4 regions of the Heliomicrobium sulfidophilum genome follow, and region 4 is predicted to be linked to each of the others. Evidence: riboswitches for the same ligand, from Rfam matches in the RefSeq annotation. Region 4 holds a riboswitch; each other region holds the start of a gene.
What was found. A riboswitch is a leader RNA that binds a small molecule or an ion and turns the genes downstream of it on or off. The one in region 4 is predicted to bind cobalamin.

Region 1 (5,135 bases), 1.8 Mb from region 4:
AGCGCAGTGCAAGGCCATGAAATCGACGCCAGCCTCGGCGTGCTTTTCGATAGCTGCAAAGATATCTTCCTCTGACAACTCCACCACCGAGCCGTAGCGTTCGATGGCTTCTTTGGCGACCTGGTACAATGGCACCGTGCCGACAGGCAGGCAGGTGCTGGCGAGGGTGCGGCGCAGGAAGCCGTCAATGTCACCGCCGGAGGAGAGGTCCATGATCGTGTCGGCGCCAGCCTTCTCAGCAGCCCGCAGTTTATCCAGTTCGCCCTCTTTTTCCATCAGATCCGGCGAGGAGCCCACTGAGGCGTTGACCTTCGTGCGGATGCCCTTGCCGACGGCGACAGGCTCCACGTTGGGGCGGCTGTTGTTGGCCAGGATAACCATGGTTCCCTCGGCGACGGCGCGGCGGATCGCTTCCGGGGAGACCTTCTCGCGCTGGGCGACGTACTCCATCTGGGGGGTGATGATACCTTTGCGGGCGGATTCGGCTTGGGTCAGTTTGGTCATGGGGGGTTCCTCCTTCGTTATGTTCGCTTGGAGTGGCTGCTGTTGTCATAGGCGTAACGTTTTAAAAAAGTTACGTTACATTTGCGGTAAGTCGGGGTGTATTGGCTCCGCTCGCTAAGGGCTTCGCGGCTGTTCGCTTGGTCGCTCCGCGGGCGCGCCAAACCTCTGGGCTTTTCTGCATGTTAACCATGGCGCGCTTTTCCGCTCCGCAACCTGCGCTCTCGACGCCGCTCCGCCCAAACCGCTCACTGCGCCAATACACCCAGTCCTTACCTTTATGTGAAACTGTTCTAAAACATAAGAAACCTGATTCTAAAAAATCTCCAATCCCTTTTTCGATTAAGCTTCTAATGTAAGAGCCTCTTTTACGCTTAACAGTACTCTACGGGAGTGCCGAAATACTCGGCCAGCACACGACGGGAGCAGCCATCGCCGCAGGCTTGGCATATGTACTCTATTTCCGCGTCATTCGTTCCAACGCCCTCCTCCATCACCATGTCCTCCGCCGCGCTTGCGCCGCCGGTGGACGTTAGAGCGGCAGGATCAAGCGCCAACTTCCGCTCTGCCTTCCGGTTCTGCATTCCTCGGGCTCGTGAGAGCGCGGCGTCGCGTTCGACGGCGGCGGGGATCCCCTTGGCGACGTCGGCGGCATGGGCAGCGATGCGGGCGGCGATGACGCCGGTGCGGACATCTTCCACGGTGGGGAAGCGGACATGTTCTGCCGGGGTAACGTAGCAGATCAGATCGGCGCCGGCAGAGGCGGCTAGAGCGGCGCCGATGGCGCAGGTGATGTGGTCATAACCGGGGGCGGCGTCGGTGGCTAAGGGGCCGAAGATGAAGTAGGGTGCTCCCTCGCAGAGCTGTTTCTGTAACTGCACGGTTGTGCGGCAGTGGTGCAGGGGCGCATGGCCGGGGCCTTTGACCATCACCTGCACGCCGGCGTCTCGGGCTGCCCGGACCTGTTCGCCCAGGATCACCATCTCCTGCACCTGCGCCCGGTCCAGGGAATCATGGCCGGAGCCGGGTCTCAGCCCATCGGCCAGGCTGAGGGTCACATCATAGCGCCGGCAAATGTCGAGCACCCGATCAAAATGGCTGTAAAAGGGGTTTTCCCGCTCATGATGGAGCATCCAGCCGGCCAGCGAAGCGCCGGCCCAACTGACCATATGGGTCAAGCGCCCCTGCCGGCGAGCCAGTTCGAGCGCCTTCAAGGTCATCGCCGAGTGCAACCCGAAGAAGTCGACGCCTTCGGCGGCATGACGCTCCATCGCTTCAAACATTTCCTCCACGGTGGTTGCCAGGATTCCACCTTGCTTCCCACCGCGCCGGCAAGCAAACACCTCATACTGGGGCAAGGTGCCGACCGGTTTCGTAGAGGTCGACAACACATGCCGGCGGAAAAGGGACAGGTAATCGCTCAGTTGCGCATCCGGTTCCCGCACCCGGTCGATACCTGCACCGATGGACAGGTCCAACACCGCGTCGGCCCCCGCTTCCAGCACAACCTCTAACTTCTTGCGCTCTTCCGACTCTGATCCGCCATCGAGGGGAAGCCCGATGGACGCGCTGATCTTAGTGCGCAACCCTTTGCCAAAAGCAACAGCCTGCCTTCCTTCGGCCCTCCTGCGGTTATAGGGCAAGACGATCGTTCCATCGGCCAGCCCTCGGCGGACCACCTCGGCCTCGATCTGCTCCCGCTCAGCCGCTTCGACCATAGCGGGTGTGATCACACCCCGCAAGGCCGCTTCACGCTGGGTAAGTTCCACTCCGTTCAGCCTCCTTTTTTCTGTCACCGACTGCCCGGCAAACAAAAAAGTCCCCAGATCCATAGCAGATCTGGGGACTTTGCCATCATCCCACAAAGAGTCTCCTTTGCCTGGAAAGAGACCCTTGACCGTTCACAGGCAGGTCTTCTGGCTCGGGTTCCTCGCCGGCTGCGCCTTCCCTCTTGCGAAGTGGCATCTTGCAGCAGGCTCCCCCATACAGCGGCGGGACCGCCCGGGATTCACACCCGGTTCCCTATTCTCCCTTGCGGGCACCTGTGAACACGACCTATGTAGTTACGTGATTGCGTTTACTATCTTAATCCTTATGGGGTTGCTTGTAAAGATAGATGTTTCAAACAAATTTCTCTGGGACACGAGCGCCTTGTCAAAATTAAATCGCATGATACCCCAGCGCGCAGGCAATCAACCCGACGACAGCGCTCCCCCCAACATAAAGACCGAAACGAAACCATTCACCATCCTCGATCAGCCGGTAGGCTTCCAAGGTAAATGTGGAAAAAGTGGTGAAGGCGCCTAAAAAGCCGATCTGAAAAGCATATTTTTCGGTCAGATGGGCGCTAGGGTCGCCGGCTGTATGGGCCGCCGACAAGCCAAGCAAAAAAGCCCCGGCGATATTGATAAAGAAAGTAGTTGGCGGATAGGCCAAGATGCACCGTTGTGACACGGCGAGGCCGATGCCATAACGGGCGAGAGCGCCTAAAGCGCCGCCGGCTCCGATCGAAAGCAGATCCAGCGCCGTCATTGATCCACCTCCAGCGCAGTGGCGCGCCTCCCCTTCAACATGAGGGCCCCACGCACCCCGAAGCCGGTCATCATCATCCCCAGGACAAGGCTGGACAGCACATAGGCTGCCGCCAATAGCGCTTGACCTGCTTCGATCAGGCGCAAGCTCTCCAAGGCGAAGGTAGAAAAGGTCGTAAAAGCGCCCAGAAAACCTGTCGAGAAACCGATCCGAACAGCCGGTTTCACCGTTACGATTTCCATGACCAGGGTCAAGAAAAAGGCCAGCACGAAAGAGCCTAACAAGTTGATCGTCAAAGTGCCCCAGGGGAACCCTGTCTGCTCGGCAAAGGGCGCCAGCCAGGTTCCCATAAAAAAGCGAGCCAACGCGCCCAAAAAACCGCCTACAGCCACCGCAACACCAGTCATCGCAGTTCCCTGGCCAGGACAGCCACATCAGAGGAACCTTTTTTTGCAGCGATTACGGAGACGCCTTCTACCGCTACAGCAGCTTCATCTATCGCTTTCTCTTCCAGCGGTTTGAGCAAACGGTTTGCCTGCGTCAATCCCGCCACTGCCCTATCGTATGTCTGAGCGCCGGTTGCGCGTCCAGCCTGCTCATCTACCTCGACGATGGAGATCCCGCCATTGGACAGGTCTTTTCTTCGCACCCGACATCCCCCCTTCACCCGGAGGTACCACAGCAAGATCCGGAGAAAGCCCTGGTGGGAAACGACGACGATCGGTCCCCGCTCTGTCGCCAGTTCCAGCAGTTGCGTCCAAGCGTTCCGGGCACGCCGGAAGGCCTGGAAGAGCGTCTCCTCCCCTGCGGTGAAAGGCCAGGCGTGCCGCCAGGCGGTCATGGCGATGAGCATCCAAAAGGGAATCTCTCGACGCTCACCTCTTCCTGGAAATTTGGCCAGGACAATCTCTCCAAGACTTTCGAGGGTCACCACTTCTGCGTCCCAAGACCGGGCCAGGATGGCTGCCGTCTCCTGAGCGCGCTGAAAATGACTGGCCACCACAATCGGGACCGGCTTCAGACGGCGGGACACCTCTTCAACCTGACGAATTCCCGTCGCGTTCAACCGCACCATCGACGGAGAACTTTCCATCATGGCGTTAAAGGTATTGATCGTAAAACGCGCGCCCAGCGGTATGATGTTTTCGTCCGTTTGCCCGTGACGGACGAAGATAATCTGCATGTTGACCGACTCCATTTTGTCATCCAAACCCCGGGCCTTTGCGAAGCAGACGGAGGGATCTCCATCATCGCTTTTTGACCTAGATTCGGAAATATCTTTTAGTGTAGTATGGGGGGAAGGGAACGTCAAGTCATTCGCCTCCTATTCATTTCCAGAAGGCAGGAGCCTTTGCATCCAACGTCGAAATATTGGACAGCATTCCCGCTGTGATTTATCAAAGAGGACGACTTTCCCTTCATGGGACGATTACCGATATGGAGTGACATACATGCTGCAACAGGCCCGGACACTGCTGAACAGGCACTTCGGCTATACCGCCTTCCGGCCCGGCCAGGAAAAAATCATCGAAAGCCTGCTGACCGGCCGCGACACGGTAGGCATCATGCCGACAGGCGGCGGCAAGTCGATCTGCTACCAGATCCCCGCGCTGCTCCTGCCTGGCCTGACGGTGGTCATTTCGCCGCTGATCGCGCTGATGAAGGACCAGGTCGACAACCTGCAAAGCCTCGGCATCGCTGCCACCTTCATCAACAGTTCTCTCGACAGTGAGGAAGCGGACCTTCGCATCCAGCGGATGAACCGGGGCGAGTTTAAACTGATCTACCTGGCGCCGGAGCGGTTGGAATCGCCTCATTTCCGCCACCTGCTGCAACGCCTACCCGTCTCACTCATCGCCGTCGATGAGGCCCACTGCGTTTCCCAGTGGGGGCACGACTTCCGCCCCAGCTACCTGACCATTTCCTCCCTAGTTTCCGACTATCCCCGCCGTCCCAGGGTAGCCGCCTTTACCGCCACAGCCACCGAAGCGGTAACCGAAGATATCATCCGTCACTTAGGTTTACAACAGCCCCAGCTCTTTGCCACCGGTTTTGACCGTCCGAACCTGTCCTTCCGCGTCATTCGGGGCGAGAACAAGAAG
Region 2 (5,135 bases), 1.1 Mb from region 4:
GTTCCTTCCAGGCCTGCTCGATCGACTGGAGCAGGCTTTCCCGATCTAGCGGGATATCCGACCCTTTCGGAGCATTCGAGGTGGGGAGTATGGCCCGATCGACCAAGGCCTGATACATCTCCGTAGGCCAAGGAAGTTCCAGGCCGGCCTGCTTCAAGAGATCCCGCCGGGCGAAGAGTTCCCGGGGCGCGCCCTGGAAGAGCCGCTGTCCCTGATCCAGCAGGACGACTTCGTCTGACCAGCGGGCCACAATGTCCATCTGGTGCAGGGACATGACGATGGTGGCGCCCTCCCGGTTCAACTGTTCCAGCAGTTCGAGGATGCTTCTGGCGCCGGCAGGGTCGAGCCAGGCCAGCGGTTCGTCGAGGATGATCACGCTGGGGCGCATGGCCGCGACGCCGGCGATACAGACCCGCTTTTTTTGGCCGTAGCTGAGGGCGTGGACCGGTCGGTGGCGCAGTTCGGTGATCCCTGTGGCCCGCAGGGCCTCGTCGACGCGGCGGCGCACCTCTGCCTCGGGAAGGCCCATGTTGAGGGGACCGAAGGAGATGTCCTGTTCGACGGAAGCGGAGAACAGTTGGGCGTCAGGGTCCTGAAAGACGAGGCCCACTTGGCTGCGCAGTTCGCGCAAGCCCCGGCGGGAGTAATCGATGGGCCGGCCCTGGAAACGGACGACACCGCGGTGCGGCTTCAAAGCGCCGTTGAGATGAAGGAAAAGGGTTGACTTCCCGGCGCCGTTGGCGCCGACGACGGCGATCTTGCGTCCCGCCGGGAGGGAAAGATCAATACCCCGAAGGCCGCAGTTGCCGTCGGGGTAGCTGTATTCCACTTGTTCTGTTTCCAACAGGGCAGTCACGATGTAAACCATCCTCTTTTTCAGGGAGTGCGGCGTTGATTCGGCCAAAAAGATCAATCCCGGCTGCGCGGTAGCACGCGAAGCTCCTCTTCATACCCTCGGGCCGACAGAGCGATGTAGAGTTCCTTGGAACGGATGAGGGAACGGATGAAGAGGTTGGCGGCCAAGATGCCGAGGGAGCGAAGGCTGTTGGCTTTGGTGGCGTAGCCGAGGCGCGACGCCTGGGCGATCAGGATGGCCTGGGTTGTCTCCATGAGCACGAAAATGAAGCGATAGATGAGAAGCATCAGTTCTGTCACAATCTTGGGCGCCCGTATGCGGGTCGCCAGTTCGATCACATCGACCATTGGCGTGGTGAGCACCAGAAAATAGAGGCTGGCGGTGGCGCCGAGGGAACGAAAGAAGAGGATGCCGGCCTGTTGCAGACCGGCAGCCGATATTCCAGGGGAGTAGGGGCCGATGGTTACCTGGGCCACGGGGTCAAGGGGGGAGGGTGACAGCGCTACAGTCGCGCAGCCGGTGAGTAGGAAGAGACCCGGCACCGTCATCAGTTTCAGGAAGACCGATAAGGGGATGCGAGCCAAGAGGACGAGCAGTGCGCCGGAGAGCACCGTGATCGCTCCGGATAGGCAGGGCGTGGGCGCTATCAGGCTGACAAGCAACCCGGTGAGGGCGGCAAGTCCTTTCCATGCCGGTGATTTGTCTCGCAGCTTATTGGCCCAAGCCCACTGATCGATCGTGAAGAGCATATGTGTGACCCCGTTTAACAAGTTTCGGTAAGTCGATATCAGCGTTCCATCATCGTCAGTTCGCCTATCCGGTGTCTGCTGTTCGCCGGCGCGCTCATGATTTAGTGCGTCAGGCGTCGCCGAGAGGTTTGCGCCCCATGCCGGCGCCCATCCCTGAACCTGTGTGGACGTTAGAACCACTGTTGTTGCGGCGGCGCGCGAAGTAGTAGGCGATGAAGCTGGCGCCGGCGGCGGCTTGCAGGCCGAAGAGAAGCGGTTCGGCCTCTTCACTGGGTTCCCAGAGGGACTCGAACCAGGGTTCGTAATCGGGAGCGATCGTTTGGACCATTTCTCCTGCCTGATCATCAGCGCCAGCAAAATCGCCGGTAAAATGCATGATCAAGGGAACACCCGTCAGAAAAAGAGCTGCTGTGATCAGGACAAGCTTGTTCCGAAGCCCGTTCATGCTTTCACCTCTTTCGAGAAAATCTTCAGCGCCGACAACTCGGCAGTGGAGTATTTGGAGAGGGCGTTGAAGATGACGACGGTCAACAGTCCCTCTGCCAGGGCCAAGGGGACTTGCGTGATAAGGAAGACGGAGCCGAATTTGACGATGGAGCCCATGATTCCGGTAGCTGTATCGGGGAAAGCCAAGGCGAGTTGCAACGTGGTGGTGACATAGGTGGCCAGATCGCCGAAGGCGGCGGCGGCGAAGATGGAGAGATTAGAGGAAAGGTTAAGGCGCTGGCCTAACCGGTAGACGCCGTAGGCGGCGAAGGGGCCCACGATGCCCATGGAGAAGACGTTCGCGCCCAGGGTGGTGATCCCGCCGTGGGCGAGCAGCAGGGCTTGGAAGAGCAACACAATCGAGCCGAGCACCGTCATCACGGTGGGGCCGAAGAGGACGGCGCCCAGACCGGTTCCGGTCGGGTGGGAGGAGCTGCCGGTGACCGAGGGTAGCTTCAAGGCCGACAGCACGAAGGAGAAGGCGCCAGCGACGCCGAGGAGCATTTTGGCTTCCGGATTGGTCCGGACGGTTTTTTCGATGGCGCGCACGCCGTGGACGACGAAGGGCGCCGAGGCGGCGGTCCAGGCGGCGGCATGGCTAAGGGGCAGATAGCCCTCCATGATATGCATTCGCAGACACTCCTTTTTGCGTAGGGGTGGTTTCGTGCTTTCCTAATCTAAAGGCCAGCTTTTTTCATCGTGCCGTACTAGCGGCGATGCCGTGCCGGGGATTAGATAGTGATAAAAACAACAATCATATGTTCGCACGATCCTTAGAGCTGCTTCATCGCCTTCGATAAGACGGTAGATTGTCCGAGCCGGGTGGAGATTTCCCCATAGGCAACAAAATAAAGCCCTCCCTTCCTCCCGAAGTGGGTCTTTCGTTTGCTGCGGGCAGGTCTCCTGGCTCGGGCATCATCCGCTCCCGCCTCCTTCCCAGACCGAAGTCCAGTGGATCTGTGGCGGGTCGTCTTCCCTTACAGTAGCGGGGGCTGCTGAGGCTTTGCACCTCATTCCCTTTTCAGCCGCTAGGCGGCGCCTGCAACAAGGTCAACCTGTGTTCGATTTTTCAGATAGCTATGGAAAGCACTATCTATATGCAATCGTATCACGTCAGGGCGCGCGGGGCAAGGGTGTCGCAAGGTTCAGGCAATAAAATCCTCTTGAAAAAAAGTATTGATCTGGCCCGTCATTTATGATATTAATAAACACATTGTGGGAACCAGGATTCATCCAAATCGGGTTTGGATTGCTTCAACAGACCGACGTCCCTGTTAGGGCGGGTCAGACCCACCCCCGGATGAATCACGTAGGTCCCGGCATCCAATTTGCTGGGAAGGGGGCCGAAATGATGGATTACTCCACTTTCGGACGACATGTCACCATTGACACTTGGGGCGTTGACTTTAAAAAATTGAACGACGCCCGGTTCCTGGAGGAACAGATGATTGAAGCCGCCAAGGCGGCCGGCGCGACCGTTCTCTCGTCCCAGAAGCAGCAGTTTGAGCCGCAAGGCGCGACGGTCTTGGTCCTGTTGTCTGAGAGCCACATCTCCATTCACACCTATCCCGAGAAGGGCTTCGCCGCCCTCGACTGCTACACCTGCGGGGAGACGGTGGATCCGGAAGTGGCCATCAACCACATGATCAAGGTGCTGGTTCCCAAGAAGACGTCGGTAAAGCTGCTCAAGCGCGGCGACGGACCGATTGAGGTCCTGAAATAACGACGGCCCATGAAAAAAAGCCTGGTTCTCGCCAGGCTTTTTCTAATGGGCTGCATTCGTTCTAAAAAAAACAATCTTTTCCAGTGGCGTTACATGGTCCGCTTCAACTCTTCAAACTCTTCGTAATGGCTGCAGAGCAGTTCGGCCAGATCCCCGTCAATTGCCTTTTCCTGGACCATCTTGCGCAGGATCGACTCGACTTTTTCCTGGGGGAGGCCTTTCCGGTAAGGACGGTCTTCCACGAGGGCGGAGAAGATATCGGCCACGGCCACGATCCGGCTGCCGGCGCTGAGTTGCTCGCCTGGGATATGAAAGGGGTAGCCGCGGCCGTCAAGGCGCTCATGGTGGTAGGCGGCCCACTGGGCGATTTCCGAAAAGCCGGGAACCTGATTCAGAATGTGGTAGCTGTGATAGGTGTGCTGTTTGATGATCAGGTACTCCTCCGGTGTCAGGTGGGTCGGCTTTTCCAGAATCTCTTCAGGGATGCTCAGTTTGCCGATGTCGTGAAGGAGGCCAGCCACCTCCAGGCGGGCCATATCAGCGGGAGAGAAGCCGGCCAGTTTGCTCAGGTATGTGGCTGACGCCGACACAAGCCGCGAGTGGCGGAGGGTGAAGCGGCTCTTGCTGTCGATGATGCGGGCGAAGATGGACGCCAGGCCTTTCAACTCGCAGTAGGGGAGTTGGATGGTGTGTTCGTCAGAGCCGACGGCCTGCCGGGTCAGTTCGTCGATGAATGGGGAGTCCAGGTCGAGCCAAAAACTCTCTTTCCCAGCCAGTTCGGCCAGGGCAGGGGATAACTCGGGTCGGAAGACGGTTCCGAACAGGCCGTCGATGGCATCCATGACCTTGCGGCGCTGGGTGAGGACATGCTCTGGCGTCAGGAGGACTTCGATGCGGTCGGCCAGATGGATCAAGTCGCCCAACAGCAGTAATGTAGGATCAATGTCAGACTCGTCTCGGTTGGGCTCGTTCCAATGGTCATGGTGATGTTCGATGATGATGGCCACTTCTTTTAACTGAGGCGAACTCGCCAGCATCCGACGCCCCAGTTCGCAATGGCTCTTGGGGGATTGGATCTCAAAGCGGGAGAGGTCGGTCTTCTGGGCAAAGGTGACGGCGCCGATATCGTGGATGCTTGCTGCGCAATAAAGGGTCTTCAGTGTTTTGACCGGAAGCGCCATCTCCCGTCCGAGGGTAACTGCCAAGTAGGCAACCCGGCGGTGGTGGCGGGAGAGGCCATGGGCGGTGAAGTCCAAGGCCATGGCGAGGGCACCGAGCAGCCGGGGAAGGTCGACGGGGGTGTAGGATGCCATCCGGTTGC
Region 3 (5,135 bases), 320 kb from region 4:
TGTTGATCGAAGATGGCATCGACTTTGGCGCCGCCAATCCCAAGGCTGGCCAGAGTTTTCTTGAAAAAACTCATCTGTGGTCCTCCTCTTTCATCATGGAATCTTATCGGCGATTGATTTCTCCACTATGTTCCAGATCTAGTGTAACCGGAATGTGGGTTTCAATCAACGCAGAATTTCAAGTCAATGACAGAGCTGCCTGTACGGGTTGCTTGCAGGAAGTCGATCCGTTATGATAAAAATGGGATGATATTGGAACGCTTGTACCAATCGGCTTATCTCATTGGAGCATCATCATTCCCCATAAAAGGGCCTTCTTTTTATATTGATGGAACAGGCGATGATTGAAATGGACTTGAGCGAAAAGCTGAAAATCTTATCGACGGCGGCCAAATACGATGTCTCCTGTTCCTCCAGCGGCAGCAACCGGGGGAGGAAGGCCGGCGCCATCGGCAGCACCGCTGCTTCCGGCATCTGTCATAGCTGGTCCGACGACGGCCGCTGCATCTCCCTGCTCAAGGTCCTCTTCTCCAACGTCTGCTGCTATGATTGCTCCTTCTGCGTCAACCGCGTTTCCAACGACGTCCCCCGGGCCTCCTTCACCCCTGACGAGCTGGCCGACCTGACGATCAACTTTTACCGCCGCAACTACATCGAAGGGCTCTTTCTCAGTTCCGCCATCGAGAAGGGACCGGACCATACGATGGAACAACTGGTGCAGACCGTCCGCAAGTTGCGCACCGAATACCGTTTCAACGGATACATCCACCTCAAAGCGATCCCAGGGGCTGACAGCCGCCTCATCGCCGAGGCGGGCGCCCTCGTCGACCGGATGAGCGTCAACATCGAGCTGCCCACCAGTGAGGGCTTGCGCCGCCTCGCCCCCCAGAAGAAGAAGGAGAACATCCTCCGGCCGATGGGGCAGATCACCGGCGCCATCGCGCAAAACCGGGAGGAGCGGCGGCAGTTTCGCCGGACGCCCGCCTTCGTCCCCGCCGGACAGAGCACCCAATTGATTATCGGGGCCACGCCCGAATCGGACCGGCAGATCTTCACCCTCGCTGAGGGCCTCTACCGCAAATTCCAACTGAAGCGCGTCTACTACTCGGCCTATGTGCCTGTGAGCGGCGACCCGCGCCTGCCGGCTTTGCCGGCGCCGCCGCTCTTGCGCGAACACCGGCTCTACCAGGCCGACTGGCTGCTGCGTTTTTATGACTTTCAAGCCGATGAGATCGTCGACGCCGACAACCCCAACCTGGACCTGGAACTGGACCCAAAGACAGGCTGGGCGCTGCGCCACCTCGGCTTTTTCCCCGTCGAGATCAACCGCGCCGACTACCGCACCCTCCTGCGGGTGCCCGGCATCGGCGTCAAGTCGGCCAAGCGCATCCTCGCCGCCCGGCGGGTAGGGCGGATCCACTTCGAGCACCTGGGCCGGATGGGCGTCGTCATGAAGCGGGCGCGCTACTTCATCACCTGCAACGGCTGCTACTACGGCGAGATCGGACCGGACGCGGCCAGCCTCCGCCAGCGGTTGATCATGCCGGAGCGGGGGATAGCGAAGGGGATGGCTGGCGGGGAACAGTTGACCTTGTTTGGGGAGCCGGCCCCCATCGAGGACCGTTGGTCGGTGGTGACGGGAGACTTATAAGGGAAGGAGTCGGCATACGAAAAAGTAAGCGCCCATGAAGGAATCGTATAGTTCGTCGCGAACATACTAACTCATAAACCGAATAGGTCTGGGAACAGGTCACCTGTCCGATGACAGGTGTGAAAAGGGAAGCCGGTGTGAAACCGGCGCGGTCCCGCCACTGTGAGAGGGAGGCCCCCGTGCCATGTCACTGGCGCTATGCCGGGAAGACGCGATGCGGCCCATGATCTCAAGCCAGGAGACCTGCCTGTTCTAAAACTGCCGGTGTACCTACGCGGATAGGGAGGTGGTCTGCTTTGCCGTTCATGCATTGCTTTGTGGGGATGCGTCACGGCCCAAGAGAACCATAACCTTAGCCGAAAGGCTGAGGTTTTTTGCGTTCGAAGGGCCGAGAAGGCATGTTTTCTGCTTCTTCCTCATAGGAAAGGAATAACAACTGCATCATGCGAACAGGTCGCCTGCCGAAGGGCAGGCGTGAAAAGGGAAGTCCGGTGCAAAACCGGCGCGGTCCCGCCACTGTAAGGGTGTGATGAGGCTCTTCCATGTCACTGGCAGCATGCTGCCGGGAAGACAGAGCCCCAGATGACCCCGAGCCAGGAGACCTGCCTGTTCGTGATCACCGATCGCACCTACGGAGGATAGGGAGGTGATGAATAGGAAAGGCGCATCTCATGGCGCTTGGCCATTTGTTCATCATTTCACCCCCAGTCGATCGGCTGGGGGTTTTTGCATGGCGACACAAAAAAGGAGGACACACCATGTTATACCCTGGCGTCACCACCGGAATCGGAAGTCTGCCTCACGGTGATGTAGAAAGCGCGATGGCGGTCATCCGCCAGTTCTGCCCAGAGATGCCCCATTGGCCCCAACTGCATTCAACGTATGCCGGGGACAGCCTTCTCGCTGCCGCGCTGTCGCCGTTGCAACGGGTAGGGTTGATCACAGGAAAAAGCAACGGCTATCCGGTGATCGACACAAAGTCCGATAGCTTCCCCGACGCCTTGGCCGCTTTTTATGAAGCCTACGAGAATGAGGCGGCCTGTTGGATCCATCTCCATGAAGAGTCTCCCTTTCATATCGACCTGGATAGTTACCTGGCCTTCAAATCCACGATTGCCGATGAACATCACCAGTGGACGGACGTGACCGCTCTCCAAGGTGAGATCCTCGGTCCGCTCACCCTCGCTTTGAATGTGGTTGATGGCAAAGGGCGCGCCGTCATTCATGAGCGTCTCCTCTGGGATGTGCTCTGCAAGAACTGTGCCATGAACGCCGCCTGGCAGGTCAAAGACCTGCGCAGAACCGAGCATCCCGTGCTGTTGATGATCGATGAGCCAGGGATGATCGGATTTGACGATAGTACTCAGGACTCCTTAACCGCCGAAGACCTGCAAAGAGGCTTGCAGGAAATCATCGTGGCCATCAAACGCATGGGTGGCCTGGCCGGCATCCATGTCTGCGGGTCTACCGATGGCGCCATCCTCTTTGCCAGCGGCGCAGATGTCGTCGGATTTGACGCCTATCGTTCCATCGATACCCTTACCGATCATATCCCGGAACTGATCGCTTTTCTCGAACGGGGCGGTTGGCTGGCCTGGGGAATCGTGCCGGTCACCGGCGCTTTTGCCCATGAAAGCGCCCTTTCCCTGACGCGGCGGCTCCACCAGCAGATCGACGAATTGACGCGCTTGGGCGTTCCAGAAGCGCTGCTCCTCCGGCAGACGGCGCTCACCCCGGCTTGCGGCGCGGGAAGTTTATCGGAGGAAGAGGCGGAAGCGATCTATGGACGGTTGCGCGAGGTGTCGACGCTCTGGGGCTGGTATTGATGACACCGCTTTCACCGGCGCCGGGAAGCTGGCTTCCCCTCCTCCCCGGATTGCGCGGCCGCCTCGAAAAAGAGTGCATCCTCATCGCCGCCGATGGGCCCTGGCGCTGTGTCAGTTCCGGCATCCTCGGCGGGGGGATCAGCGAAAGACGGTTTTTCGTCAACCGTCAGGTGCGCAAGGATTATGACGACCGCCAGCCACAACGCGAGTTGATCGCCTTTTTGTCGGACGCTTTTCCGGATTGTCCGATGGAGCAAACGACCGCCTTGATGACAGCCGCCTGGGTCTCCCAGGCGGCCTGGATGCAGAGCCGGTGCGGCGACGTTCACCTCTTTGTGGTCGTGACAGCCGGTGTCGGCAATGCCTGCGCCGCCGGTGTCACCCCTTGCTGGGAAGGGACGCCGGCGCCGGGGACGATCAACATCATGGCCTTTCTCGATCAGCGCCTCACCGACGGGGCGCTGATCAACGCCGTTCAGACGATCACAGAGGCGAAAAGCCGCGTCTTGCGGGAGTTAGGTGTTCGTTGCGCCCAGACCGGCGACTGGGCGACCGGAACGGGGACAGACGCTGTGGTGGTGGCCGCCCGAGCAGGCGGCTCGCCGCAAGCGTATGCGGGGCCAACGACACGGCTCGGCGCCTTGCTTGCTGTAACCGCCGGCGCAGCCATTCGACAGGCGGTTATGGCCTATTTGAGAGCGACAGGCCGCCGCGAGCCGGAGGCGAGGGAAGCCGAGGCAAGGACATAAAGGAGATTCAGGCGAGAACATAGATACGGGAGAATAAATAGATGAACGAGAGGATGGATGGTTTTGCACCCCTTCTATCGCGCTAACCGGCGCAGCCAGAAGACAACGGCGCTGGTGATGGTTTTTCTGCTCTTTTGGAGCTTTTGTTTTCCCCTTTTCACAGCCCAGGCGGCGTCAGAAGATCCGGCCGTCAAGGCGGGTCAGTTGGCTGGCAAGGCCGTCGATTTCATTCACAGCAAAGTGAATAACGGAGAAGCCGTTGACGGTTATACGGCGGCCGCGTTGCTTGCGGCAAAGGAGGATCTGGGCGCAGCCAAGTGGACGCCGCCCTATTCCCTATCGGTGAAAAAGCAGCAGATCGCCGAGTCGGATGCCCTCACGATCGGGCCTGAACTGGCAAGCAAAAACAACCTGATTACATACCTCTTGGCCAACCAGAATGGCGACGGCAGTTTTGGTCCCTTTGCCAACGAGTATGGGACCAAGGTCTGTCTGGAAGCCCTGGCTCGGATCAAAGACGATGTCCCGGAGGGCGCCTTAAAGGAACGGGTCAATGAAGCGATAGGCAAAGGGGTCGGCTTCCTGCGGACGCGCTTTGGCCAGAGCCATGAAAAATACTCGAACACCGGTTTTGCCACCTTTGACGCACGCTTCGTCTCCGCCTTGGCTCTGGCCGGCGAGGATCTGACAGGGGCCCAATGGCTGAGAGACGGCAAGACGCTGCGCGAGCAGGCCGTCGCCGATGCCGTTTACGCCGCCGACCATCCCGCAGAAAAGAGCGTCACCGAGTTGGCCAAGCACTTGGCGGCCTTGTATCAGCTAGCGCCGAGTGATGAAAAGATCAACGCGCTGGGCGGAGCCATCCGCAGCCAAGCGCAAACCGTCGGCGACAGCGTTTACTTTGGCGCA
Region 4 (5,135 bases):
GCATCGAACAGGTGATGAACAACCTGATCTCCAATGCGCTCAAATACACGCCTCCCGGCGGGACGATCAGCCTGCGCTTTTGCTGTGAAAACCAGGGCGGAGGCGATGCTTCAGGGGAGACACCTGCCGCGTCGGCGTTGAAGATCAGTGTCGTCGATAACGGCCCCGGCATCGACGAATCGGCCCTTCCCTATCTCTTTGACCGCTTTTATCGGGCCGACCGTTCGCGTCAGGCAGAAGGGGCCGGCCTCGGCCTCGCCATCGCCAAGCAGATCGTGATCGCCCATGGCGGGCAGATCGGCGTGCAAAGCCAGCCTGGCATGGGGAGCCTTTTTTATTTCACATTGCCGGTTACTGCGACGACTCCTGAATGACAGATAAAAAGAAGACAATAGAAGCAGCCTCCCAAGGTCTTTCCCCGGAGGCGGTTTTTCATTTTTTCATTCGCCCTTTATGGGGACATGACCCTTTTCATCGGCTCTTTCCTTTGAAAGATGCCCGAGGCCAGCAAAGCGCCCCCGAACACCAGCGCCCCGCCGAGCCAGTGGTAGCCATAAAGGGGTTCCTGCAATCCCCAATAAGCAATGCCGGCGGCGTAGACGGTGATTAGATTCTGAAAGAGGGACGACACGGTAGCGCCGTAGGCTTGCACCGCCTGGTTCCACCAGTAGAAGGCGATGACTGACGCGAAAAGTCCCAAGTATACGGCAGCCCCCCACATCCAGGGTGCCGCCGGCTGACGGGTGGCGGCGGAAAGGTTCCAATCGAGCAGGCCCATGGGCAGCAAGAGGAGTGCGCCGATGGCGAAGGAGTAGCCCGTCGCAGCCAGCACAGGGACCTCTTGGGCCACCTTGCGTCCGGCGATGGTGTACAGCGCCCAGAGCGCCGTCGCCAACAAGACAAGCAGGTCGCCGGGATTAAAGGACAGTTGAGCCAACTGTTCCCACGAACCATGGGCCGCTACGACAGCGATGCCTACCACCGACAAGATGATACCGGCAGCCTGATTGCGCTGAATCTTCTCCCGATCGATGAGAAAGACGAGCATGGCCGTCACCATCGGGCTCAGCGAATTGATCAATGTGGCGTTTACCGATGTGGTGTAGCGCAAACCGAGATAGAGGACCGTGTTGAAGAGGCATACCCCGGCCACCGCCATCAAGCCGATCCAGCCCCAGGAACGCCGGGAGATCTTCCGGGCAGGGTATGTGCGAAGCGCCAGGGGCAGCATGATCAGCGCGGCGATGGTGAAGCGGATGCTCGATAAGGCGAAGGCCGGGATGGCGACGACGAGGAGGCGCCCCATGACGAAATTCGTGGCCCAGATGAGCGGCGTCAAGATCAGCTTATAAAACGGATTCAATGGTTCGACTGCACTGCCTTCCTATTATGGATTGCCACGTTGCTTCATTCTTTTTGTATGATTTTATCATACCACAATCACGGTAATCGGGCGAAGTTCTTGCAGGAAAAGAAAAGACCGCAGTCCTTGACAACTGCGGTTAATGTTGGCGTTGAAGATATGATTGATTCGTAAGGAGGATCCTCCGTCGTTACATGAACCTTCCCTTCGCCCCTCGGTAGGCGACTGCAGCTAAGCCCACGTTAACGGCAGAACCGGTAACCAGGAACGGCATGACAGCCGCCACAGCGCCCCAGCCGCCCATAAGCAGCATGGTCAATGACGAGACAACACCGTTGAGAAATACGCCGACGACGAAGGCCGCCGTCAAGCCAAAGCGATCATTCATCACATAAAAGACATAAGCCCACAAGGCCATCTGCACCGCGATGAAGAGATGGATGGGCAGAGTCAGGGGAAAGCCGACCACCATGGCGGTGAGCAGGTGACCGAGAGTGATGACGATCATCCCTCCCGTGGCGCCGAGGGCCAGGGCGGCGAAAAACCCGGGAAAGGAATCGAGCCCGATCGTACCGACCGGGCTGGGGATTTTGATCATCGCCCCGACGGCGCTCAAGGCGATGAGTACGCCCATCAAAGCGATTCCACGGACGCTTTTCCAGGACGCATGCGTTTCATTATAATGCATCTGCATGTTGCTCATGAGACAGACCTTCTTTCCATTTTTGTTGAAGAACCTGAACAAATGCTGGCAATCCTGCCGTCGTCCTCAGTGGCACCCATCATCCGCCTCTCTCCGCCAATTTGCCAAGATAATGAATGGGCGCTCCGGCGACCGTCAGGGGCTCCCTCTCGGCGGTAAAGACCAGGCAAGTTGACGGACCCGCCGACTTGTCAAGATCCAAGCCGGTATCCATCTGCCAGTCGCGGATCCGGCAACCGGCGTTTGCAGCCAGGTTTTCCGCCTCTACCCGGATCCCTCTTGAGCCGACAGGGACGACTTCTCGGACACCGGGCTGAGTCAGCAGCGCCCGCACATGTCCGGCCCGGGCGATCGCCTTCCCGTCCTCCGTCACTACCTCAGCCCCCACCTTGGGCCAGCCCAAGCAGTACACTTTATCGCCAGGCCGGGAAGCGCCCACACGCAACCCTGCTTTTTCGACGGCGCCCACGACGGTGATCCCGACACCGGTCTGCCGGGTGGGTATGTTTTTTTCGGTGCTGATGACCATGGGCAGGTCACGCTTTCCAATGGCCGCCAGTTCGTCGCGGACGCCTGCAATCACCTCTCCGCTCGTCGGATAGGGCTCGTTGGCGATGGCGACTGTCAGCGCCACCGGTTCTGCGCCGATGGCGAGCACCTCCATCAGGGCCACGCGGGTGGTAAAGATCCCGACGATGTAAGGCGGGACCTGGACAACATCGAGTTCCTTGCCGCCGATGGCGCCGCAGGAGTCGCAGGCGACCACGAGGCACTGCTCCTTCGCCAGGAAGACGACTTCCACATCACGCCCCTGGTAACCCAAGGATTTCACCTCCTTGCGCTTCTTACGATTAAGATTCCTCCGGAGAAAAGAAAAAGTTCACAGCTTCTTCGCTGTTGCCGAGGCAACAACAAAGAAACCATGAACTTTGCCATCATTCATGAACGGTAATGTTACAGGCAGGTCTCCTGACTCCGAATCATCGCCACTGCGCGCCTTCCCGGTTTTCCCAGTGGCATCCTGCGCAGGGCTCCTCGTTACAGTGGCGGGACCGTCCGGGACTTTCACCCGATTCCCTATTCTCCCCCGGAGGGGCACCTGAAACATCGCACTGAACTTTGATTGTATTATAAGGGACAATCTCTATCGTTTCAATCGGCGCGCCCCCGGTTTCTTTCGCGCTAACCTACTTTCTAGTCGAAAGGTATTCGGCCATGATCCTCTTTTCGATATCTGACAGCGTTACGGCCGCCGGCATCGTCGCTTGGAGATTCTCTTGAACGGGGTTACTTAAGATACGATAGATTTTCTCTTGATCGTACTTCGATCCGATGCTTCCCAGGTTGGGGCCAATCTCCAGGCTGCCTTCCGTCCCGAATTTATGGCAGGCAATGCATGCGCCCTTGCCGTCAAAAAGCTGTTTCCCGATGCGAACGATTTGTGTATTCACATCTGTTACAGAATGGATGAAGACGGCGTTGCTCGCCTCATCCCATCGGGCGATCGCTCCCAACGATTCTGCCAGCGACCCCACCGGAACATAGATACGATCTTCCATGACTAACGGTGCCCCACTGAGACTGTCGGTGATGTCTCGGTCATTGACGAAAATGCGCACCATGGCGTTTCCCCAGGCGCTCGACTGAAGTCCCAACAGGATCAGAAGTGTGGCTGTCAGCAGGATGGCCAATCTTTTTTTCATGTGCTCTGCTCCTTTGTTTTCGTGATAAAAACCAAAGCTCCCTTGGTTAATATTACCACGAAATATACTTTAAGCCTAGCACATTCTGCAATCAGCCCGACTTCTGCTCCCGCTTCTTCCTCGATGGATGTTGCGCGTCATCGTCCAACGGGCTTCAGTACACTGTTCATCTTCTCGAACCCTCCGACCACCTGCGCCAGATCTGCGCTGGAGAGTTCCCTCAGTTGCCCCTTCAACCGTTCAAAGCGGGCCTCCTGGATCGCCTGGATCGTCTGCGAACCCTGATCGGTCAGCGAGACCATGACGACGCGCCGGTCCTTATCCGACCGCTCTCGCGTAATCAAGCCCATACCGGCCAGTTTGTCCATCATGCCGGTGACGGCGCCGGAGGTGATGCCGATCTGGTCGGCGATATCGGTCGCTTTGCAAGTCCCCGACTTCCATAATATATACAAAAGAAAGATCTGCCCCTCTCCCAGGTTGCGCTCCGGGCCGATATCTTGGACGGCGCATTTCACATTGTAGAAAAAGACCTCCAACAGGTCCTTGATCGCGTTCAACTGTTGTTCCTTAACCGCTTCTTCCCTTGACAGTTCTTGTCCTCTCCCTTACGATGATAACGTCTTAGTCGCTAAACATTTTAGCATCTAAGATAAATATTAGGCTGGTTGAGACCGGCTGTCAATGAAAGCATCATTTGCATTTGGCAGAGGAGGATTTTCGGTGAAGAAACAAATCGGCGTCGGCCTGCTCGCCGTCACCCTGCTGGCTGCGGGGACAGGCTGCGGTAAAACGCCTGAGCCGTCAGCCCAGGAAGCGACAACCCAGGCGGTGACCGTCGCCAAGGCGGAACGGGCCGACCTGTCGAACGTGCTGACCTTTAGCGGCGCTCTAGCGGCGAAAGAGGAATTGAAGCTGGTCCCGAAGGGACAGGGCAAGGTGGCACGCATCAACGCCGAAGTGGGGCAGCGGGTCAACGCCGGCGATATCCTGCTGGAACTGGATAACGCCGACATTGCAGCCCGTTTGGATGCGGCTAACGCCGGTGTCGACGTGAACAAAGCCAGCCTGGAACGAGCGCGCCTGCAATTGGACATGGACAAGATCGCCTTTGATGACGCACAACGGCACTTTGACCGGGTAAAAGCGCTCTTCGATGCGGGCGCATCAGCGAAGTCCGACTTTGATTCCGCAAAGAGCGCCCTGGACACGGCGGCGAAGCGGGTCGCCTCTGACGAGGTCTCCGTCGCGTCTGCCCAAGCGCTGCTGAACCAAAGCCTGGCCCAGGTCCGTCAGACCCAGGTGGACCTGGAAAACGCCGTCCTCCGTTCGCCCATCTCCGGCCTCGTCTCGGCCCGGAACGTGA

Region 1: another riboswitch for cobalamin. It lies ahead of thiC (phosphomethylpyrimidine synthase ThiC); the one in region 4 lies ahead of AC0CW1_RS14340 (AIR synthase related protein).
Region 2: another riboswitch for cobalamin. It lies ahead of AC0CW1_RS09075 (energy-coupling factor ABC transporter permease); the one in region 4 lies ahead of AC0CW1_RS14340 (AIR synthase related protein).
Region 3: another riboswitch for cobalamin. It lies ahead of AC0CW1_RS15835 (uroporphyrinogen decarboxylase/cobalamine-independent methonine synthase family protein); the one in region 4 lies ahead of AC0CW1_RS14340 (AIR synthase related protein).

The regions. Positions count from the first base shown of each region.
Region 1 covers NZ_JBVTZZ010000005.1:51,147-56,281, forward strand. Annotated here, with positions in the region: gene bzaB (B12 lower ligand biosynthesis ThiC-like protein BzaB) at 1-504, opposite strand, end outside; gene thiC (phosphomethylpyrimidine synthase ThiC) at 876-2,270, opposite strand; cobalamin riboswitch at 2,391-2,562, opposite strand; gene AC0CW1_RS06035 (fluoride efflux transporter FluC) at 2,662-3,033, opposite strand; gene crcB (fluoride efflux transporter CrcB) at 3,030-3,440, opposite strand; gene AC0CW1_RS06045 (histidine phosphatase family protein) at 3,437-4,216, opposite strand; gene recQ (DNA helicase RecQ) at 4,485-5,135, shown strand, end outside.
Region 2 covers NZ_JBVTZZ010000005.1:703,380-708,514, reverse strand. Annotated here, with positions in the region: gene AC0CW1_RS09090 (energy-coupling factor ABC transporter ATP-binding protein) at 1-856, opposite strand, end outside; gene cbiQ (cobalt ECF transporter T component CbiQ) at 910-1,605, opposite strand; gene AC0CW1_RS09080 (energy-coupling factor ABC transporter substrate-binding protein) at 1,715-2,050, opposite strand; gene AC0CW1_RS09075 (energy-coupling factor ABC transporter permease) at 2,047-2,721, opposite strand; cobalamin riboswitch at 2,968-3,149, opposite strand; gene speD (adenosylmethionine decarboxylase) at 3,443-3,814, shown strand; gene AC0CW1_RS09065 (HD-GYP domain-containing protein) at 3,904-5,127, opposite strand.
Region 3 covers NZ_JBVTZZ010000005.1:2,144,203-2,149,337, forward strand. Annotated here, with positions in the region: gene AC0CW1_RS15825 (sporulation protein) at 1-74, opposite strand, end outside; gene AC0CW1_RS15830 (putative DNA modification/repair radical SAM protein) at 350-1,651, shown strand; cobalamin riboswitch at 1,731-1,916, shown strand; cobalamin riboswitch at 2,086-2,275, shown strand; gene AC0CW1_RS15835 (uroporphyrinogen decarboxylase/cobalamine-independent methonine synthase family protein) at 2,410-3,477, shown strand; gene AC0CW1_RS15840 (adenosylcobinamide amidohydrolase) at 3,477-4,226, shown strand; gene AC0CW1_RS15845 (S-layer homology domain-containing protein) at 4,290-5,135, shown strand, end outside.
Region 4 covers NZ_JBVTZZ010000005.1:1,824,469-1,829,603, reverse strand. Annotated here, with positions in the region: gene AC0CW1_RS14355 (sensor histidine kinase) at 1-374, shown strand, start outside; gene AC0CW1_RS14350 (DMT family transporter) at 452-1,363, opposite strand; gene AC0CW1_RS14345 (ECF transporter S component) at 1,554-2,066, opposite strand; gene AC0CW1_RS14340 (AIR synthase related protein) at 2,146-2,898, opposite strand; cobalamin riboswitch at 3,009-3,184, opposite strand; gene AC0CW1_RS14335 (stalk domain-containing protein) at 3,254-3,769, opposite strand; gene AC0CW1_RS14330 (MarR family transcriptional regulator) at 3,907-4,329, opposite strand; gene AC0CW1_RS14325 (efflux RND transporter periplasmic adaptor subunit) at 4,493-5,135, shown strand, end outside.